One region of the Corynebacterium sp. HMSC034A01 genome, then DNA from elsewhere that is predicted to be linked to it. Evidence: predicted binding sites of a transcription regulator. Region 1 holds the regulator's gene; the other holds the start of a gene.

What was found. Region 1 encodes LexA, which represses DNA repair genes until DNA is damaged. Its sites were predicted from a motif close to CGAACANNTGTTCG; they were not measured.
Region 2: a site for LexA is predicted at 6,728-6,741, ahead of HMPREF2791_RS00295 (alpha-ketoglutarate-dependent dioxygenase AlkB). Genes of this name have one in related genera too.

Annotation. Positions count from the first base shown of each region.
Region 1 covers NZ_KV835934.1:35,847-45,019, reverse strand. The annotation lists gene HMPREF2791_RS02720 (uracil-xanthine permease family protein) at 1-773, shown strand, start outside; gene HMPREF2791_RS02715 (HPr family phosphocarrier protein) at 852-1,121, opposite strand; gene HMPREF2791_RS02710 (DeoR/GlpR family DNA-binding transcription regulator) at 1,259-2,044, opposite strand; gene lexA (transcriptional repressor LexA) at 2,108-2,788, opposite strand; gene HMPREF2791_RS12315 (hypothetical protein) at 3,257-3,379, shown strand; gene nrdR (transcriptional regulator NrdR) at 3,436-3,894, shown strand; gene hrpA (ATP-dependent RNA helicase HrpA) at 3,910-7,884, opposite strand; gene HMPREF2791_RS02690 (hydrogen peroxide-inducible genes activator) at 7,900-8,856, opposite strand; gene HMPREF2791_RS02685 (peroxiredoxin) at 8,974-9,173, shown strand, end outside.
Region 2 covers NZ_KV835919.1:21,833-31,005, forward strand. The annotation lists gene HMPREF2791_RS00255 (arabinosyltransferase domain-containing protein) at 1-415, shown strand, start outside; gene HMPREF2791_RS00260 (cutinase family protein) at 435-1,301, shown strand; gene HMPREF2791_RS00265 (M13 family metallopeptidase) at 1,294-3,174, shown strand; gene HMPREF2791_RS00270 (hypothetical protein) at 3,168-3,815, shown strand; gene HMPREF2791_RS00275 (VOC family protein) at 3,812-4,495, opposite strand; gene HMPREF2791_RS00280 (RNA-binding S4 domain-containing protein) at 4,495-4,782, opposite strand; gene HMPREF2791_RS00285 (SDR family oxidoreductase) at 4,793-5,503, opposite strand; gene HMPREF2791_RS00290 (LysE family translocator) at 5,500-6,072, opposite strand; gene HMPREF2791_RS00295 (alpha-ketoglutarate-dependent dioxygenase AlkB) at 6,069-6,695, opposite strand; gene HMPREF2791_RS00300 (HNH endonuclease signature motif containing protein) at 6,829-8,253, shown strand; gene thpR (RNA 2',3'-cyclic phosphodiesterase) at 8,250-8,792, opposite strand; gene HMPREF2791_RS00310 (ATP-dependent RNA helicase) at 8,818-9,173, shown strand, end outside.

The DNA of each region.
Region 1 (9,173 bases):
CCACCCGCGGACTGCTCTCTCGCTTGTCCATCCTCGCCGGTGTGCTTGCCGGATGGCTGTTCGCCGCTTTGACGGGTGGCTTGGGCGACGACGCGCTGCAAACCATCGGCGACGCGCCGTGGATCGGACTGCCACAGTTCCACAGCCCGGAGTTCCACGTTTCCGCGGTGCTGGTGACTCTGCCCGTGTTGGTCGTGCTGATCGCGGAGAACGTCGGCCACGTCAAGGCTGTGTCCGAGATGACCGGGCGCAACCTCGACGACATGCAGGGCCGCGCGCTGATCGGCGACGGCATTGCCACCACGCTCGCCGGCGGTTTCGGCGGCTCCGGCACCACCACGTACGCAGAAAACATCGGAGTAATGGCGGCGACGAAGGTGTACTCCACAGCCGCGTACTGGGTCGCCGCCGCGTTTGCGATCGTGCTGGCGTTCATCCCGAAGTTCGGCGCCGTGATCTTCACCATCCCAGCTGGTGTGCTCGGCGGCGCGTGCCTGGTCCTCTACGGGCTCATCGGCATGCTGGGCGTGCGCATCTGGCAGGACAACAAGGTGGACTTCACCGATCCCGCGAACCTGACGGCGGCCGCGGTTGCGCTGATTGTGGGCATCGGCAACCTCACCCTGGATGTGGGCGCTGTGACGTTAGAAGGCATCGCGCTGGGCTCGGTTGGCATCATCGTGATCTACCCGCTGATGCGCTGGGCGTACGACACGTTAGGGGAGGGGCAGTACCGCAAGGACTTCGAGGTGCCGAAGCCGTCCACCTTCTAGCGGGCGGTGCATCACTGCACATGAAAACGCCCGGGCGACGTATGCCCGGGCGTGAGCTCGTCGTAAAGCGAAGAGTGCTTACTCCTCGTCGAGGTTCTGCTCGATCAGGGCCGCAATCTTCTCGACGGCGTCGGCGTTGTCGGAAGTGACGGTGACCTCGTCGCCGTGCTCCGCACCCATCGCCATAATCATCAGCGAGGAAGCGGCGTCCGTCTCGTCGTCATCATCGCCGCCGACAAAGGTCAGCAGAATCTCATCGTCGTACTCGCCGGCAGCGTCCGCGATCACCGTGGCCGGGCGTGCGTGCAGCCCGACGGTGGAACCGACCTTCACAGTCTTGGAAGCCATTCGGGTGTCCTTTCCTTTGTTTTTCATTCAGGTCTGCAACGAGTGTAGGTCGCAAACTGGCGAAGATGCCACCATATTCGCGCAGAAAGTCACAGAGCGCCCCAGCGGAACGCGCGGGGCGAGACACTACTAGGCTGCTAGGGCTGCGCGAGCACGACCTCAATACCGTGCGAACGTAGCTCATCCACGAAGGCAGAGGGCGCTTCGGCGTCCGTGATCACCACATCAATATCCGTCAGCGGCGCGAAGCTCACCACGTAGTCGTTGCCCAGTTTCGTGGAATCGCACAACACGACAACCCTGCGGGCGTTGGTCACCATTGCAGCTTTCACCGCAGCCTCTTGGGCGTCCACGGTGGATAGGCCGTGGCCGATGGACAACGCGTTAGTGCCCACGAACGCCACGTCGGCGCGCAAAAGCGCGAGGGTGCGAAGCGCGGTACTGCCGACGACTGCCTGGCTGATCGGCCGGACACTGCCACCGAGCAGCTGCACGTCGTGCAACCCGGAATCGCTCAGCTCCAAGGCGGTCGGGATGGAATTGGTCACTACCGAGTACTCCCGATTCCCGCGGGTCTCCGCCAGACGCTTGCCCAAGCTGCTGATCGTTGTGCCCGAGTCCAAGAAGATAGTGCAGCTTTGCGTATCGGGCACGAACTTCAGCGCAGTCTCTGCAATCGCGGCTTTGGCCGCAAGGGAGGCGCGTTGCCGGGCATCCAGCGGGATTTCAGTAGAACGGTAGGACTGACTCGCAACCGCGCCGCCGTGGACGCGGTGCACCACGCCCTCGTCGTGCAACGCCGAAAGGTCACGCCGGATCGTCTCCGCGGTGACGTTGAAGCGCTGCGCCAACTCAGTGACAATGACGCGGCCTTCAACTGCGGTCAAAGACGCAATCTGGCGTCTACGCTCCTCGGCGTACATCGATCTCCTGCGATTCTGGCTGTGCTGTATCCGGTTTGTGTGTAAACGGTGCAAACGCACCGATTACAGAGTACGGAACACCGAAATAACTCGCCCCATGATCTCCGCCTCATCGCCCTTGATCGGCTCGAAGGCATCGTTGTGGGGCAAGAGCCACACGCCGGTGGAATCGCGGTGGAACTCCTTGACCGTCGCCTCACCGTCCAGAAGTGCTGCGACGAACTCGCCTTCCTCCGCATTCGGCTGGGAGCGGACAACCACCCAGTCGCCGTCGAGGATTCCCGCCTCGCGCATGGACTCGCCGACGACTTTGAGCATGAACACATCGCCGTCGCCGAGCAACTCCTCGGGCAGCGGGTAGTAGGTGTCCACATTCTCCTCAGCGAGGATCGGTGCACCTGCCGCGATCTGACCAACCACCGGCACGTAGCGGGCATTGCCGGAATCCTCCGGCTTCGCCTCCTGCGGTTTGCGCTTCTTGCGCCCGGTCTCTGGCATTTGACGCAGATCCACGGCACGCGGCTTGTTCGGATCGCGGCGAAGGAACCCCTTCTTCTCCAATTCCTTGAGCTGGTACGCGACAGAGGATGTGGACTGCAAACCCGCCGCGTCACCGATCTCGCGGATGCTTGGCGGGTAGCCGCGCAGGACTACAGCGTCTTGGATCACCTGGAGGATGCGGCGCTGACGGTCAGACAGCGCGTTGTAATCCGGGTTGCCTGGATCGGACTTCTTTCGTGCCATGACGTTCTCCTTGGACTCGGCGGTGTGATGCGCCTACGAACCTACCAGATAGGGCACTTATGTTCGATGGTTGCAAACATTGGGTGGACACGGGTCGGGCGCAATGCTATAAATCGAACACGTAAGCGTATTCGAACATATGAACGTTATGGCATTCGAACGTGTCGGCACCGTACGTAAAGTGTGCCGCAGAAAGAAGGGAGACGCACTATGTCCGTTGCAATCAATCCAGTACACAACACATTCGTATCGCGCTCCGGCGCCGCATCTGTAGTTCCCCCGGCAGAGGTGTGGGACGTTGATTCTGTGTCAAAGCGTCGGTCGGGCGGCGCCGGTGTTCGAGCGATTTCTACTTCCCATCGAACGGATGCGCGCCCGATCCGTAGTGAAGTTTTGGACGGTCCCTCTGATGCGAATCCGTTCGAAACACGGCACGAGACGCGCGATACGGTCCTGCTTGGCGTGTGCATGACTGCAGCGTTGCTTATCGGTTCCGCGTTCGGCGGTGTCTTTTCTGCGCAGGACGAGGATCCGTCCTCGATGACCCATGGCCAGGCGGCCGACGCCGCCGCAGTGGCAACTGCGCGCTAGACAAGGCGTAGACTCACGGCTACGCCAAGCCTTGAATACTCTAGGGGTGGAGATCCGTGTTTTGTCCCTTTTGCCACAACGAACAATCTCGTGTGACTGACTCGCGGCTGGTCGAAGCCGGCTCCGCCATTCGGCGGCGCAGAGAGTGCACTGAGTGCGGGGGGCGTTTCACCACGATAGAAAAGGCCGTGCTGACCGTTGTGAAACGCAACGGCGTGAGTGAACCGTTCGATCGCGACAAGCTTATCGTCGGCGTGCGTCGAGCATGCCAGGGCCGAGATGTCACCGACGACGCATTGAAACGCCTTGCCCAAGAAGTCGAAGAAACCGTGCGCGCGCAAGGAAGCTCGCAAGTGCCCGCCCACGAGATCGGTTTGGCCGTCCTTGAGCCACTTCGCGCCCTCGACGAGGTGGCGTACTTGCGTTTCGCGTCCGTGTACAAGTCTTTCGAAAGCGCGGACGACTTCGAGTCCGAAATCCGGCTCATGCGCCGCCGCGACCGCGAAGACTTCTAACCCACGCTTTCGCAGCTAACGCAGCGCGTCAATCTTCTTCTCAATGCGGCGCTGGCTCACCGGCTTCGGCGTTCCCAGCCGCTGCGCAAACAAGCTCACACGCAGCTCCTCAATCAGCCACAAAATGTCCTTGTACGCCTTCGTCTTCGTGCGGCCAGCGGGCAACGCCTTCATGCGTTGGGCCAAATAGGCCTTCACCGAGTCAACCACCGACTGCCTGTCGGCGTCGCGGTCTGGATCCAGGCGCATGTCCTCCAACCGGATCCGCATTGCGTCGATGTAGCGGGGCAGATGCTGCAAGTGCCCGATGCCGTGGACAGTCACCGCATGCTTCGGCAGGAAGAACTGCAGCTGCGACCGCATGTCGTCGATAGCCGGGCCCTCCCATTGCTGGAGTTCCGCGGCGATGTTCGCGTACTCCGCGAGCGCGGGCGCCAGCGTCACCACCACGCGGCGCACCCCACCAGCGACCTGGGGTTTGATTTCGTCTACGAGCGCGCCGAACTCTTCGGGGGAGCGCACCGGCCCGCCGGAGGAGAACATCAGGTCGCGGATCACCGCGACGCGGGCATCCTCCACAAGCCCTGCGGCGCCGCCGTGCGGGTAACGGTCCACCGCGACCTTCTGGCGCAGCGGCAGCCCCTTCGTCATCTGCCCGGCGTTGACCGTGATCTCGCGCAACAGCAACGTCAGTGTTGCCGTAACCATGGAGGCGTCCGCGGCGGCCTTCGTCGGGTGCACGGTGACCTTCACGCCGTCCTTGGTGGCCTCGAGTGCCGGGTAGGCGTCAACCTCGTTACCGTCGATAGTCGTGCTTACTGTCTCCGGCACCGCACCGAGTGAATCGGTGGTCCACTTCGCCACGGCGTCCGACTCGGAGGTGCGTCCGGCTTTGGACACCGATGACTTGATCTTGCCAGCCTGGCGGCGCTTTAGCGCGCCGAGATCCGTGTCGTGGTCGACAATCTTCCCGCGGCGGTCAATCGCAGCAAACGTCACCCTCAGATGCTTTGGAAGCGCAGACGGGTTGAAATCGGTGCCGTTGATGCCGCGCCCACCGACGCTGCGCAGCGCATCCGCGAGCGCATCTGCAAACGGGGTTTCGCACAGCTCGTTCTCGTCGGCACCGTCGGCGTCCTGCTGCGCCTGGATTGCGTCGAGGGCTCGCTCAGCGAAGTCAGGCGCCGGCACCACGGTCTTGCGCAGGGCCTTCGGTAGCGTGCGGATGTATTCCGCGGCAAGCTCCGAGCGCAGACCCGGCACCAGCCAGTCAAAACCCTCCGGCCGCAGATTGGCCAAAAGGGGCACGGGAACGTCTACGGTGACGCCGTCGAAAGGATCGCCCGGTTCGAACTTGTAGCGCAGCGCGTAGTCGATAGAGCCTTGACGCCACACCTCGGGGAAGGCGGTGGCGGATGAATCCACGCCCTCGTCGTCGACGAGTGCGGCGGGATCGAAGTCCAGGTAATGCTTGTCCTCTGCCCGCTTCTTCTTCCACCAGGAGTCGAAATGGCGGGCGGTGGTCACGCTCTTGGGCAGGCGCGAGTCGTAGAACTCAAACAGGGTGTCCTCGTCTACCACCAGGCCGCGCCGGCGCACCTTTTCCTCTACCTCAGCAGCTTCGGCGAGCAGCGCTTCGTTGTGGTCGATGAAGTGGTGGTGGCGGTTCCAATCGCCCTCGAGCAGGGCGTGGCGGATAAACATGTTGCGCGCGCCTTCTGCGTCCACACGGTGGTACGGCACAAGACGGTCGCGCACGATGGTCACGCCGTAGAGCATCGACTTTTGGTGCACCATGGCGGCCGAACGCTTCCGCGACCATACTGGCTCGGAATAGCTGTGCTTCATCAGTTCGCCCGCTGTCGTTTCCACCCAGGCGGGCTCGATTTTCGCTACGTCGCGCGCCCACAGGCGTGAGGTCTCCACCAGCTCGGCGGCCATGAGGAACTCTGGGGGCTTTTTGCTGAGCGACGACCCCGGGAACACCAAAAACCGCGTTCCGCGTGCCCCCTGGAATTCCTTCGAATTGCCGTCACGGGCACCGATGTTGGACAACAGTCCGGTCAAAAGCGACTTGTGGATTGCGTCGGCGTCGCGCTCACCAGCGACGTTTTCGGCGCGCGACCAGCCCAGCTGGCGCTCCACATCGCGCAGCTGCCGCACGAGGTCGAACCATTCGCGGATACGCATGTAGTGCAAGAACTCGCGCTTCATGCGTTTGCGGAAGGCGTTGCCGGACAGCTCGTCGCGCGAGTCGCCGATGTAGTCCCACAACTTCAGCGAGGACAGGAAGTCTGAGGTGGTGTCCTTGAACCGGGCGTGAGCTTGGTCGGCTTGGGCCTGGTACTCCAAGGGGCGCTCGCGCACGTCCTGGATGGTCATGCTGGCCACGATCACGGTGACGTCGTCGAGCACGCCGAGCCGGTTGGCCTCCACCAGCATGCGCGCCATCTTTGGATCCACCGGGATGCGAGCGATGTCGCGTCCAACCGCGGTGAGCACGGGTGCACCGTCGCGCTCCTTGTCCGAGATTGCGCCGAGTTCGTGCAGGAGCAGCAACCCGTCGCGCACGGCCTTTCTATCCGGCGGCTGAATGAAAGGGAAGTCGTTGATGTCGCCCAAGCGCAGGGAGATCATTTGCAGCACAACGGAGGCCAGGTTGGTGCGCAGGATTTCCGGGTCGGTGAACTCGGGGCGCGCCTCGAAGTTGTCCTCGGAGTACAGACGGATGGCCACGCCGTCTGCGATGCGGCCGGAGCGGCCGGAGCGCTGGTTGGCGGAGGCCTGTGAAATTTCCTCGATGGGCAGACGCTGCACCTTGGTACGGGTGGAGTAGCGCGAGATGCGCGCCAAACCGGTGTCCACCACGTAGTGGATTCCCGGCACGGTCAGCGACGTTTCCGCGATGTTGGTGGACAGCACGATGCGCCGGCCGGAGTGCGGGGCAAAGACTCGGTGCTGCTCCGCGTTGGACAGGCGGCCGAACAGAGGCACGACTTCCACGCCGCGCCAGTGCTGTTTTTCAATGGCTTCCATGCAGTCGCGGATGTCACGCTCGGAGGCGAAGAAGCACAAGATGTCGCCGTCGCCCTCGCGCATGAGTTCCTTGCAGGCGTCGACCACACCGTCGATCATGTCGGTGTCGATCTCCTTGATCGAGCCGTCTTTGCCCTGCACCTGCTCCACCAGCGGGCGGTAGCGGATCTCCACCGGGTAGGTGCGGCCGGAGACCTCGATGATGGGGGCGGGGTTGCCCTCGGCGTCGGCGAAGTGCTCCGCGAACGCCTCCGGGTCAATGGTTGCGGAGGTGACAATCACCTTCAGATCCGGGCGCTTCGGCAGCAGCCGCTTCAAGTACCCGAGCAGAAAATCGATGTTCAGCGAACGCTCGTGCGCCTCATCGATGATGATCGTGTCGTAGGCGTTTAAGAACCTGTCGCGCTGCATCTCAGCGAGCAGGATGCCGTCCGTCATCAGCTTCACTGCGGTGGAGTCGGAGACACGGTCGTCGAAGCGGATGGCGTAGCCGACGGATTCGCCGATGTCCTGCCCCAACTCGTCGGCGATGCGCTCCGCCACCGTGCGTGCGGCCAGCCTGCGCGGCTGGGTGTGCCCGATCAGGCCGCGGCGGCCCCGCCCCAACTCCAGCAGCATCTTCGGAATCTGGGTTGTCTTGCCGGAACCGGTCTCGCCCGCGATGACCACGACCTGGTTGTCGCGCACCAGCTCCATGATGTCCTCGCGCCGTGCAGAGACGGGAAGCTGGTCCGGGTACGCGATCTCGGGGATGAGGGCAGCGCGCTTAGCGACGGCAGCTTTCGCCTTGTCCACGTCCGCGCCAATCGCCTTCAAGGCCCCTGGGGAATTGGCCTTCTTCAGCCGCCGGCGGAACCTGCGCACGTCCGCGATCGGGACGCCGTCGAGCGCTTCGTACAGCTGCGGCTTCGTGGGAGGCGACGTTGGGGATTCGGGGGATGCGTGCTCATTCATAACCAGACCGCGAGTCTAGCGCGGCAGCAGCTTGCGGTTCGATTCCGTCGCTTCCTCGAAGGCGCGGGTGATCAACTCGCCGAGCTGCTCGAACTCCGGACGACGCCGCGATGAGGCCCGCATGGCTAGCCCCACGGTACGCTTCGCGTCCACGCCGGGGCCGAACGTGGCAACAGCGATGCCGGGGCGCTCGCACTCTGCGGACAGTGCCGAGACGGGCACCAGCGTGGAGCCGAGCCCGGCTACGACCAGCTGCACGACCGTGGTCAGCGATGCGGCGCGGGTAACCGACTGTGCGCCGGGGGAGCGGTTAACCTCGGCTATCTTGCACAGCTCCACAATCTGGTCGCGGAGGCAATGCCCGTCGTCCAGCAACAGCAGTTCGAGGTCGTGCAGCGCATTGAGGTCGAGATCTTTGCGTCCGGCCATTGGGTTGTCGGGGGAGGTGACAACGGCGAAGGTTTCGTCGTACAGCGGGATTTCCGAAACCCCGGTGGCGCCGGTCGGGGTGGCGAGCACTGCGACGTCGATTTGGCCGTCGCGAAGCCGCTGCAGCAGCTCCTCGGTCTGGTTCTCCACGATGCGCGGCTCCAAGTCCGGGTACTCATCTTCCAAAAGCTTCAGCAGCGTCGGCAGGATATATGGCGCGATGGTGGGGATCACGCCGATGTTCAGCGGCCCGGACAGTACCCCCAGAGCGCCGCGGGATTGCGCCACGAACGCGTCCGCCGCTTCTAGCGTTGCTTTGGCAAAGGGGAGGAGCTCCTCGCCGGTGGGGGTGACGATGACGCGCCGGGTGGAGCGTTCGATCAGCTGGATGCCCAGTCCGGCTTCCAAGGCGGCGAGGGCTTGTGACAGGGACGGCTGCGAGATGCCGAGCTTGTTCGCCGCGGAGACGAAGTGCTTTTGCTCGGCGACGGTGACAAACGTCCGGAGCTGAGCGAGCGTCGGTTTATACTCTCTATTGGTCATGCCTATGAACCTACACGAAGTTCATAAGTTTTTACGTTGAAAGCCGGGGCGATCTATGTCATACTGGTTGCTGTCCGTTGAAAAATCCCTTTGACCAGTTTCTTTGGAGGAATTTCTATGCCGATCATGACTGTTGGAGAGCGTTTCCCGGAGTTCGACCTCGTCGCGCTGAAGGGCGGCAACCTGAAGGAAGCTAACGCGTCTTCCCCGGACGACTACTTCGAGAACGTGTCGCTGGACAAGTACGAGGGCAAGTGGAAGATCGTCTTCTTCTACCCGAAGGACTTCACCTTCGTCTGCCCGACCGAGATCGCCGC
Region 2 (9,173 bases), on a different contig from region 1:
CCCGAAACTGGTGGAGCTGAACACCATGTTCGACTCCGAAACCCCGGGCCTTCTGGACTGGGCCGTGGCGTTCCAATACCCCTGCCAGCGCCCCTTCTACCACCACGCAGGCGTGGACGAGATCCCGGAGTTCCGCATCATGCCGGACGCCCCGGGCAAGCAGCAGCTGTCCGGCTTCATGGACTTCCTTGGCGGCGGCTCGCTCGCCCCGGTGGAGGCCGTGAACACCTCCTACGAGGTGCCGGGCTACCTCAAGGGCGACTGGCAGCGCGACTGGGGTTCTGTGGCCAAGTACGAGCGCCGCACCAACTCCGCCGGCGAGGCTCCCGCCCTGGCGCAGGTGGACCTGGAAGAAACCACCAGGTCGGGCCTGTACACCCCCGGCCCGATGAAGGTGCGCGACCCGGAGGAATAAAAGGTACAATCCCCTCGCTATGAAACTGCCAAAGATCGCCGCCGCCGCTGCCCTGCTGTTTTCCCTGGTCGCCACCCCCGCTCAGGCTCAGGCCCAGGCCCAGCAGAGCTGCGCCGCGCACTACTTGGTCGCGGTGCCGGGCGGCGCTAACACGGCAGAGGGCATCCCGGACTACGTGCCGCACGGCGGCAACGTGTTCATGACCGGCATGCTCACCCGACTGGGCACCGGCGGGGAGATCACACCGCTGTGGGTGTCCTACCGGTCCACCCCGTTCGCCACCACGGAGTACGAGAAGTCCAAGGCGGGCGGGCTGAAGCGCGCACGATCCACTGTAAAAAGACTGGCCAACGCGTGCCCGGACGCGAAGTTCAGTTTCACCGGCTACTCGCTCGGCGCGGACATCGCCGCCACGATCACCAGCGACATCGCCAATGGACGCGGCCCGATCGAACCGGAGCGTGTCTCCGGTGTTGCGCTGTTTGCCAACCCGCACCAGGGCGGCAACGGCGCGGTGCTCTCCGCCGGCACGTCCCCGCACTCGCGCGGCTCGCTGGGCTCGCTCCCGGACGGCTACGGCGTGCTCGGCCCGCGCGTGTTGGAGATCTGCCGCGTCGACGACCTTGTGTGCTCCATGCAGGAGTCGCACCGCGGACTGGTCGCCCCCGCCATGCGCACCAACCTGGCCGCCGGCCGCGTGCCGCTCGCCGAGTTCAACGTGCTGTTCCGTGCACTCGGCCTGAAGTCGCTGGGCATCTTCTTCGACATCGGCTCTCACGGCGGCTACACGCTGGCGCAGCAGCGCGAGGCCAGCAACTGGATCATCGAGCAGTCCCAAGCCCCCATCCAAATTCCTGTTCCGGCGGTAGAGTTGGGGCATGAATGACCTCTTTGAGCTTGTAAACGGCACGTGGGCGAAAACCCACGAAATCCCCGCTGACCGCGGCATCGACGGCGCGTTCTACGTTTTGCGCGATAAGTCCGAGGAAGACGTCCACGCCATCCTGGAGGAAGGTGCCGGCTTGGGCGGCGACCTGTTCACGTCCTTCATGGACAACCCCGGCGACATCAGCTCCCTCGACCCCGACCTGGCCAAGATTGAGGTCGCGGACGTCGAAGGGTTCGTGCGCGGCTTGGGCGAGCTGGAGCGCGTGGGCATCGGCGGGCCGGTGAGCTACTGGGTGGAGAAGGACTCGCAGGGCGAGGAGTCCGTGGCCTACATTTTCCAGTCTGGCCTGGGCCTTCCGGACGAGGCGTACTACCGCGACGAGGACCACGCGGAAACCCTCGGGGCGTACAGGAAGCACGTGGCGAAGATGCTCGGCTTCCTCGAGCCGAAGTACCTGCAGGGACTGACACCCGAGATCGCCGCCGAGCGCATCGTCAACCTGGAGACCCAGCTGGCGGCGAGCCACTGGGACGTGGTCAAGGCGCGCGACGCGGTGGCCACCTACAACCCCACCACCCTTGAGGAGATGCCGCCTTTGGTGCGCGTGCTTCTCGACGCCTCCGGTCTTTCCGGCAAGGTCGTCAACATGATGCCGTCGTTCACTGAAGACCTGGACGGCATGCTGCGCGGGGAAACACTCGCGGATTGGCAGCTGTGGGCCGCGTGGAACATCCTGCGCTCCCGCGCCGGCGTGCTCTCTGAGGAGATCGGCAAGACCAACTTCGAGTTTTATGGAAAGCATCTCTCCGGCGCCACCGAGCAGCGCGACCGTTGGAAGCGTGGGGTGGGGCTCGCGGAGAGCCTGGTTGGAGAGGATATTGGGCGGAGCTACGTCGAGAAGCATTTCCCGCCCTCATCCAAGGAGAAGATGCTGGAGCTGGTGGAGTACCTGATTGCTGCTTACCGCTCCCGCATCCAGCAGCTGGAGTGGATGAGCGAGCCGACGAAGGAGCGCGCGCTGGAGAAGCTCGCGCAGTTCAACGCCAAGATCGGCTACCCGGAGAAGTGGCGCAACTACTCCGGCCTGGAGTTCGGCGAGGACCTGGTGGAGAATGTCCGCCGCGGTGCCGCGTTCGAGCACGACTACCAGCTATCCAAGATTGGAAAAGCCTCCGACCGGCAGGAATGGGTCTCCTCTCCGCAAACGGTGAACGCGTTCTACAACCCTGTGGTCAACGACATCACGTTCCCCGCCGCGATCCTGCAGCCGCCGTTTTTCGACCCGGACGCTGACGCCGCGGAGAACTTCGGCGCGATCGGCGCGGTGATCGGGCACGAGATCGGCCACGGCTTCGACGACCAGGGCTCGCGTTACGACGGGCTAGGCAACCTCAACTCCTGGTGGACCGACGAGGACCGCGCCAACTTCGAGCAACTGACCGCGAAGCTAGTCGGCCAGTTCAACGGCCTGGTGCCGTCCGTGTTGGAGGGCACGAAGACCAAGGGCGTCAACGGCGAGTTCACCTTGGGCGAGAACATCGGCGACCTCGGCGGGCTGGGCATCGCCGTGGTGGCGTACAAGAAGTACCTTCAGGACCACGGCCTCGATGATGGGGAGCCGCAGAAGTTCGGCGACTTGGAGGGCGAGTACACCGGCTTCCAACGCCTGTTCCTCGCGTGGGCGCGTGTGTGGCGCTCCAAGGCACGCCCGGAGATGGCGGCGCAGCTTTTGGCCATTGACCCGCACGCGCCGAACGAGTTCCGCTGCAACGTCATCGCCGCGAACATCGCCGAGTTCTACGAGGCGTTCGATGTGGAAGAGGGCTCCAAGATGTGGATCGACCCCGAGGACAGGGTGACGATTTGGTAGAGCACATCAACGAGCAGGGCGACCCGAACTTCAACGTCGGCGGCGTCAAACGCGACATGCCGCCGGAGCTGCAGCTGGAGCAGCTGGCGTCCTACATGCACGCCACCTACGAGGACGGGCCGAACTACCTGGCCCTGCTGCCGGACCGCATCACTCACGCCGCGATGCTCATGCTCGGGAGCGCCGTCGACCACGCGCTTCCAGCGACAAAGTGGGCTGATGGAGTCACAGTGGAATCCCACGAGCTTGGTGTTGTGTTCCGCCCATCAAAACCGAACGGGAGGTGGGCAGTTTCGCTTTGGGACGGCCCCACAGGCGCCAAGGACATGCTCTGGCGCCCAGATGTCGCGGCCGCCGCGGAGCTGTCCGGCACCACGATTTTGGACGTGGACTCAGTGGCAGATGCCACCAGGGCTGTGGAATTGGTCGGCGCCGAGGTGGTGTGGGCACTCGGCGACGTAGCGTTGCCGCCGGCAGACCGCTACATCGTCACCTTTCCCACCACGCAACCTGCGGTGGACGGGTTTATCCAGGTCAGGGCCGGTTCTGGCCTTGAGGGCACCGAGTACCACGCCGACGGGTTCATCTCCACGCCGGCGGAGATCCGCCGCCGGGTCACAGACGCCGCCGAGGAGCTCTAGCCCAGAACAGACTCGGCTTCGTCCACCTCGTCGAAGGTGGGCTCGTCAACCTCGGCGAGGAAGAACTGGGCGCCGTTGGCGTCGTGCACGCCGGCAGTCCCGTTCTCGGGGCCAAACTCCACCCCGCCGCCGAGGTTTTCCACCTGCGTGCAGGCCGCGTCCACGTCGCGCACGCCGAAGTAGCTGAACCACTGGGCGTGTTCGCCGACGAACATGCCCAAAAACGGCGCCCCGTCCTCCACCGCGACGAAGTAGCCGTCCTCCTCGCGGATCTCCCAGTCGAACAGCTCGCCGTAGAAGTCGATGGCGTCCATGCTCGGAGCCGAGTACTCGTACCACACCGGCACACCCGGCTCACCTGCGGCGAAGAAGCGCTCCTCCGGGTCCTTCAGACCGAACAGGCCACCGGCGGGGTCCTGGCAGAGTGTGACGGATTCATCTGCACTGAGCACCTTGCCGCCCAGCTTTTCCACGTTCTCCGGGCTGCCGATAAACGACGTCACCCACATGTCCATCTGCGCCGGCACAATGCCAGCCACCGGCAGGCCCTCTTTCCGGGCGATACCGTCCACGATCTCCCAGCCCAAAAGCTCGGAGTAGAAGTGGGTGGACTTGAGCTGGTTCTGGGTGACCAAGTCCTGCCAGAACGGCATGCCTTCCTTGCCTTCGAATGCGGGCATTACAGGTTCCTCCACTTCTCGGGGTCGAAGTCGTCGTTGGCGGTGCGCTCGTCGAAGTAGTCGCCGTCGTCTCCGTCGACTACAACCGTGGCCGAATCAGCCCCAAGGCCGACGGTATCGCCGTCGATAAGCGAGTGCCCCCTCGAGGTGACCACCTCGTTGTTGACGGTGACCTCGCCGGAGCTGATGGCCTCCTTGGCGTGGCCGCCGGATTCTGCGAGGTTGGCCAGTTTGAGAAATTGGCCGAGTTTGATCGTGTCGCCTGAAATGGGCACGTCGATATGCATGGCCGACAGTCTAGCGTTCTGCCTGATCCACCGGCATTATGCTCATCGTGTCGATGTTGACGTGCGCCGGCAGGCTGGCCACCCACCGCACGGCCTCCGCGATGTCGTCCGCGGAGAGATTCTGCTTGCCCTCGTAGACCTTGTTTGCGCGCTGCTCGTCGCCTTTGAATCTGTTCAGGGAGAAGTCCGTCTTCACCCGGCCCGGGTCGATCTCGCACACACGGATGTTGTTCTCCGCCTCCTCGCGCCTGAACGCCCTGGTCACGCCGCGGAGTCCGTGCTTGGCGGCGTTGTAGCCCGACCCGCCCTTGTACGCGTCCGTGCCAGCCACCGACCCGATGTTCACCACCAGCCCGTTCGACGCCTTGAGCTGCGGGTACAGCGCGCGGGTGACGCGCATCGTGCCCATCACGTTGGTCTGGAACATCCACTCCCAGTCCGCGTCGTCCGCGTCGCGCAAAAAGTCCAGCTCCTTCGCGCCGCCGGCGTTGTTGACCAGTAGATCGACGCGGTCAAGCTCCGCAAGCTTCTCGACGCTCCCTCGGTCCACCACGTCCAACTCCATCGCCACCCCACCGATCTCGTCCGCGATGCTCTGGCACTTCTCCAGGCGCCGCGCCGCCACGACGACCTTCCAGCCGTCCTTGGCCAGCGCCCTGCATGTGGCCTCCCCGATACCGGCCGATCCGCCAGTGACTACTGCTACCTTCTGCTCGCTCATGAGCCGAAGTGTAGGCCCTCCCACAGCATCCAGAGTGCTAATGCGATGAAGATGCTGCCCGTGATGACGTCGATAAGCTTGCTGTACTTGACGATCAGCTGCGACATTGCTTGGACTGCCAGCGCAAAGCCGGTGAACCAGATGGTGCCCGTGATAGCCATGACCGGCGCGGCGATCCACCCGAGGTGCGCGAACTGGGCGAAGATGGCGCCGAAGAACAGGATCGCTTTCGGGTTGGACAGGTTGGTGAGCAAGCCCGTGAGCAGCGGCCTCGGCACCCGCTTCGTGGCGGGGATCTCCGGGTCGGAGGCACGGATGGCGCCGATGCCCATCCACAGCAGGTAGGCTCCGCCCACGATCTGGAGCACCGACAAAACCTGCGGAAATGCCTGAATCAGCGCACTTAGGCCCGCCAGGGATGCGACGATCCAGATGGTGTTGCCGAGCATGATGCCCAGCGCGCACATCACGCCCGACCTGCGGTCCTTCGACCCCACGCGGATGATCTGCACCAAGTCCGGGCCGGGGCTCGCGATCGCCGCAAGCCACACACCGAGTAACGCAATCATGTCGCCTCCATTTGCCGCATGGTGATGTTCAGCCGGCCTTCGAGCAGGTCGGACGTGCCCTTTCTAGCGCCGAGGACGCCATGTTTCGCCCTCCTGGCTGGACCGCCAAAGACGACAACGTCGCCGGACAGGAGCAGCGTATCGCGCCCAGCGATGCGGAAGATCGTGTCCTGGCCGAACGACAGGCTGACCACCGCATTCTCCGACTTTTCCTCCGCATCCACGTGCTGGCCCATCCCCTTGCCCGGCGGGTAGAAGTTCACCAGCGCTGTTTCAATTCTTGGGGTCGGGCCGACTAGCGGGTCTACTTCCCTCGCCTTGGCCATGACGTTATCCGCGATGGCCTGGAAGTTCCCGGGGATCGGCGGCACTGGGTAGCCGTCGACCTCCCTGACCATGCGGTACGGGTTCGTGGCCCAGAACCAGCCCAGCGAGAGCAGCCAGGCATCCATGTGGCCGTGGCCGACCTTTGGACGTCGCATAGCAACGGGCGTCCCCGCTGCCATTCGTGCCAGCTCGCGCGCCTGGGCGACCAATTCCTCCTGCTCAGCGGGCGTGAAGAAGGCAGGCAAATGGACCGCACCAGGGATGATGCGGGCGGGCGGCCGCGGAATGACGAGCACGGGAATAATGTAGCGCACCAGCGCGTCAGTGTCGAACACATGAGTGGTTTTCGTTTTCTTTTTCCTGGCCTACCCCTTGACAGTCGTGCACCTGTTCTATATTGTTGAGCATATCACGACGAGAGGGGCGACCGTGACCACCGCCACCACAGCACCGAAAAAATTTCGCAACCAGCGAGAACACGACCCGGATAGCGAATGCGCCCAGGCCATCCGGGATACGTACTGGACCATGTTTGGGCACTACGCGTACCCCGGTTTCGACGTCGAGGATTTCGACGCCACAGTGACACAACTGCAGCTCGCCACCGGGTGGCACAAAGGGTTTGTCAAGAATGCGATCCTCGGCCACGCCGCGCTGCAAGACCTTCCGCGCCTGCGGGAGCTGCAACAAGAATCGCGCGTGATGGACGTGGGGCACTTGACCGCGGTCTACACCGCCATCGAGGAGCTCGGGGAGGATGTGGACGAGGAAGCACTCATGCTTATCGACGGCATCCTGGTAAACACGTTCACCCCCACCCGCCACGACCAGGCTGTTCCCCAGCGCAAAACCGTCACAGACCGCATCCGTGCCGCGATTAAGCGCATGGATAGGGGTCGCGCCTACGACAAGCGCAAGCGAGAAAAGCGCGAGCAGGACAACTCAGAAAAGTTCGGCATCTACGAGTACCGCGACCGGGCGATCGTGCAGCTGGACACGAATTCTCTGGACGGCCGGAGGATCCAGGCGAACGTCGCCGAGGTTGCGCGCGAGCTCGGCATCAGCACGGCCGACGCGGCTATCATGCTGCTGTCCGGCGAGGCGATCGGCATTGAGGTGACTCCGGTGCTGAACGTGTACGCCCCGAAGAACCGCGCGATCAGCGGCCCGGTCTACCTCCCCGGCAGCGGTTGGACGACACCGGAGGCCACCTCCGCGTTCGAAGACTGGTTGGCAAGAACGTTCCCCGTCACGCGCGATCTGGAGAAAGAGGGCGAAAAGGTGCTGCAGGGCTACGGCCCCGGCGAGGGCATGCGCCACGCCGTGTACGCCCGCAACCGCACCTGCATCTACCCGGAGTGCAACCGTCCCGCCGAGCAGTGCCAGCTGGACCACCGCATCCCCTACGAGGAGGGCGGCCGCACCGAGGTGGACAACCTTTTCCCCCTGTGCCAGCACCACCACAACATGAAGACCGACCGCCGGATTTTCTACATCCCCGACCCCTACTCCGGCGACATCATCTGGCTATTCGCCGACGGCACCTATGTCGTCACCGCCGAAGAGGGCCTGTTGCGCGACCAGATCACACCGTTTAACCCGCGGTGGCAGTCCAGTATGTCCGCCGTGCGCAAAAATCGCTCCCGGGCTGCGGAGTTTTTCGCCAAAGGCCACACAATCCTGGACACCTTCGAGCAGGACCTGGACCTCGAACAGGCCACCGCCGCGATCAAAGACTTAGAGCAGGAGTACGGCATGAAATTCGGGTTCACTCCAGAGATGCCATACGTGGAACCGCTCCCCGAAGAGCCGGTTGAGGCCCCGTTCCCCGACCCGGAGGAGGAAGAACACTAACGCAAGTAAAACCGATCCACCACCTCGTACTTTGGGCCGCCACTTCGGCCCTTGCCCAGGTGTGACTCCAGCAGCAGCACTTCATCGGCGGCGAATTCAGGGCCGGTGTAGATGGCGAGGGCGTGGGCGTGGTCGTCGAGAAGCCATGGATCCCTTGTGCGAGTGCCGGTCCGCGCGACGGTCAGGTGTGCGCGCTGCCGGCGGCGCATGTCGGGGTCGAGCTGGCAGTCCGCCATCAGGTCTTTCAGCGGTGCTTTGTCGCCGCCGACCCCGATCCACATGGTGCGCCGATCAAAACACCCGGCTCCTCGGAGGTGCAACCTCAAGGGCCGGGTGAAGGCGGTGGCTTGCGCTAGGTGGTCGGTGACCGCGGCGGCGTCGTTGGGCTGTGACCCGTAGAAGGCGACCGTGATGTGCCAGTTGTCGGGGTCGGCCCAGCGCACTTCTGTGCCCGAGAAGTCCCGGATGGGCCGCAGGGCGGTGATGAGGTGTTCGCGAACATCGGCCGGAGGGACGATCGCTGCGAAGAGGCGTCTCATGGCCCACACGCTACCCTTAATTGCCATGTTTGACCTCGCGAAAATCGGACGGGATTTGCCCGTGTCGCGTGTTATCGACCAGCTGCCGGACAAAGGCCCGCTGGTGGTGGAGGCGCCACCCGGCACGGGCAAAACCACGCTGGTGCCGCCGGCAATCGCGAACAAGGTGGGAAAAACGCTGGTCACGGCACCCAGGAGGGTGGCGGTGCGGGCGGCGGCGCAGCGGCTCGCGCATCTCAGCGACAGCGCCAAAGTCGGCTACAGCATCCGCGGCGAGCACAAGGACGGCGAGCTCGTCGAATTTGTCACGCCGGGCGTGCTGCTCAATCGCCTGCTCAAGGACCCGGGCCTGGAGGGCGTCAACGCGGTGGTGATCGACGA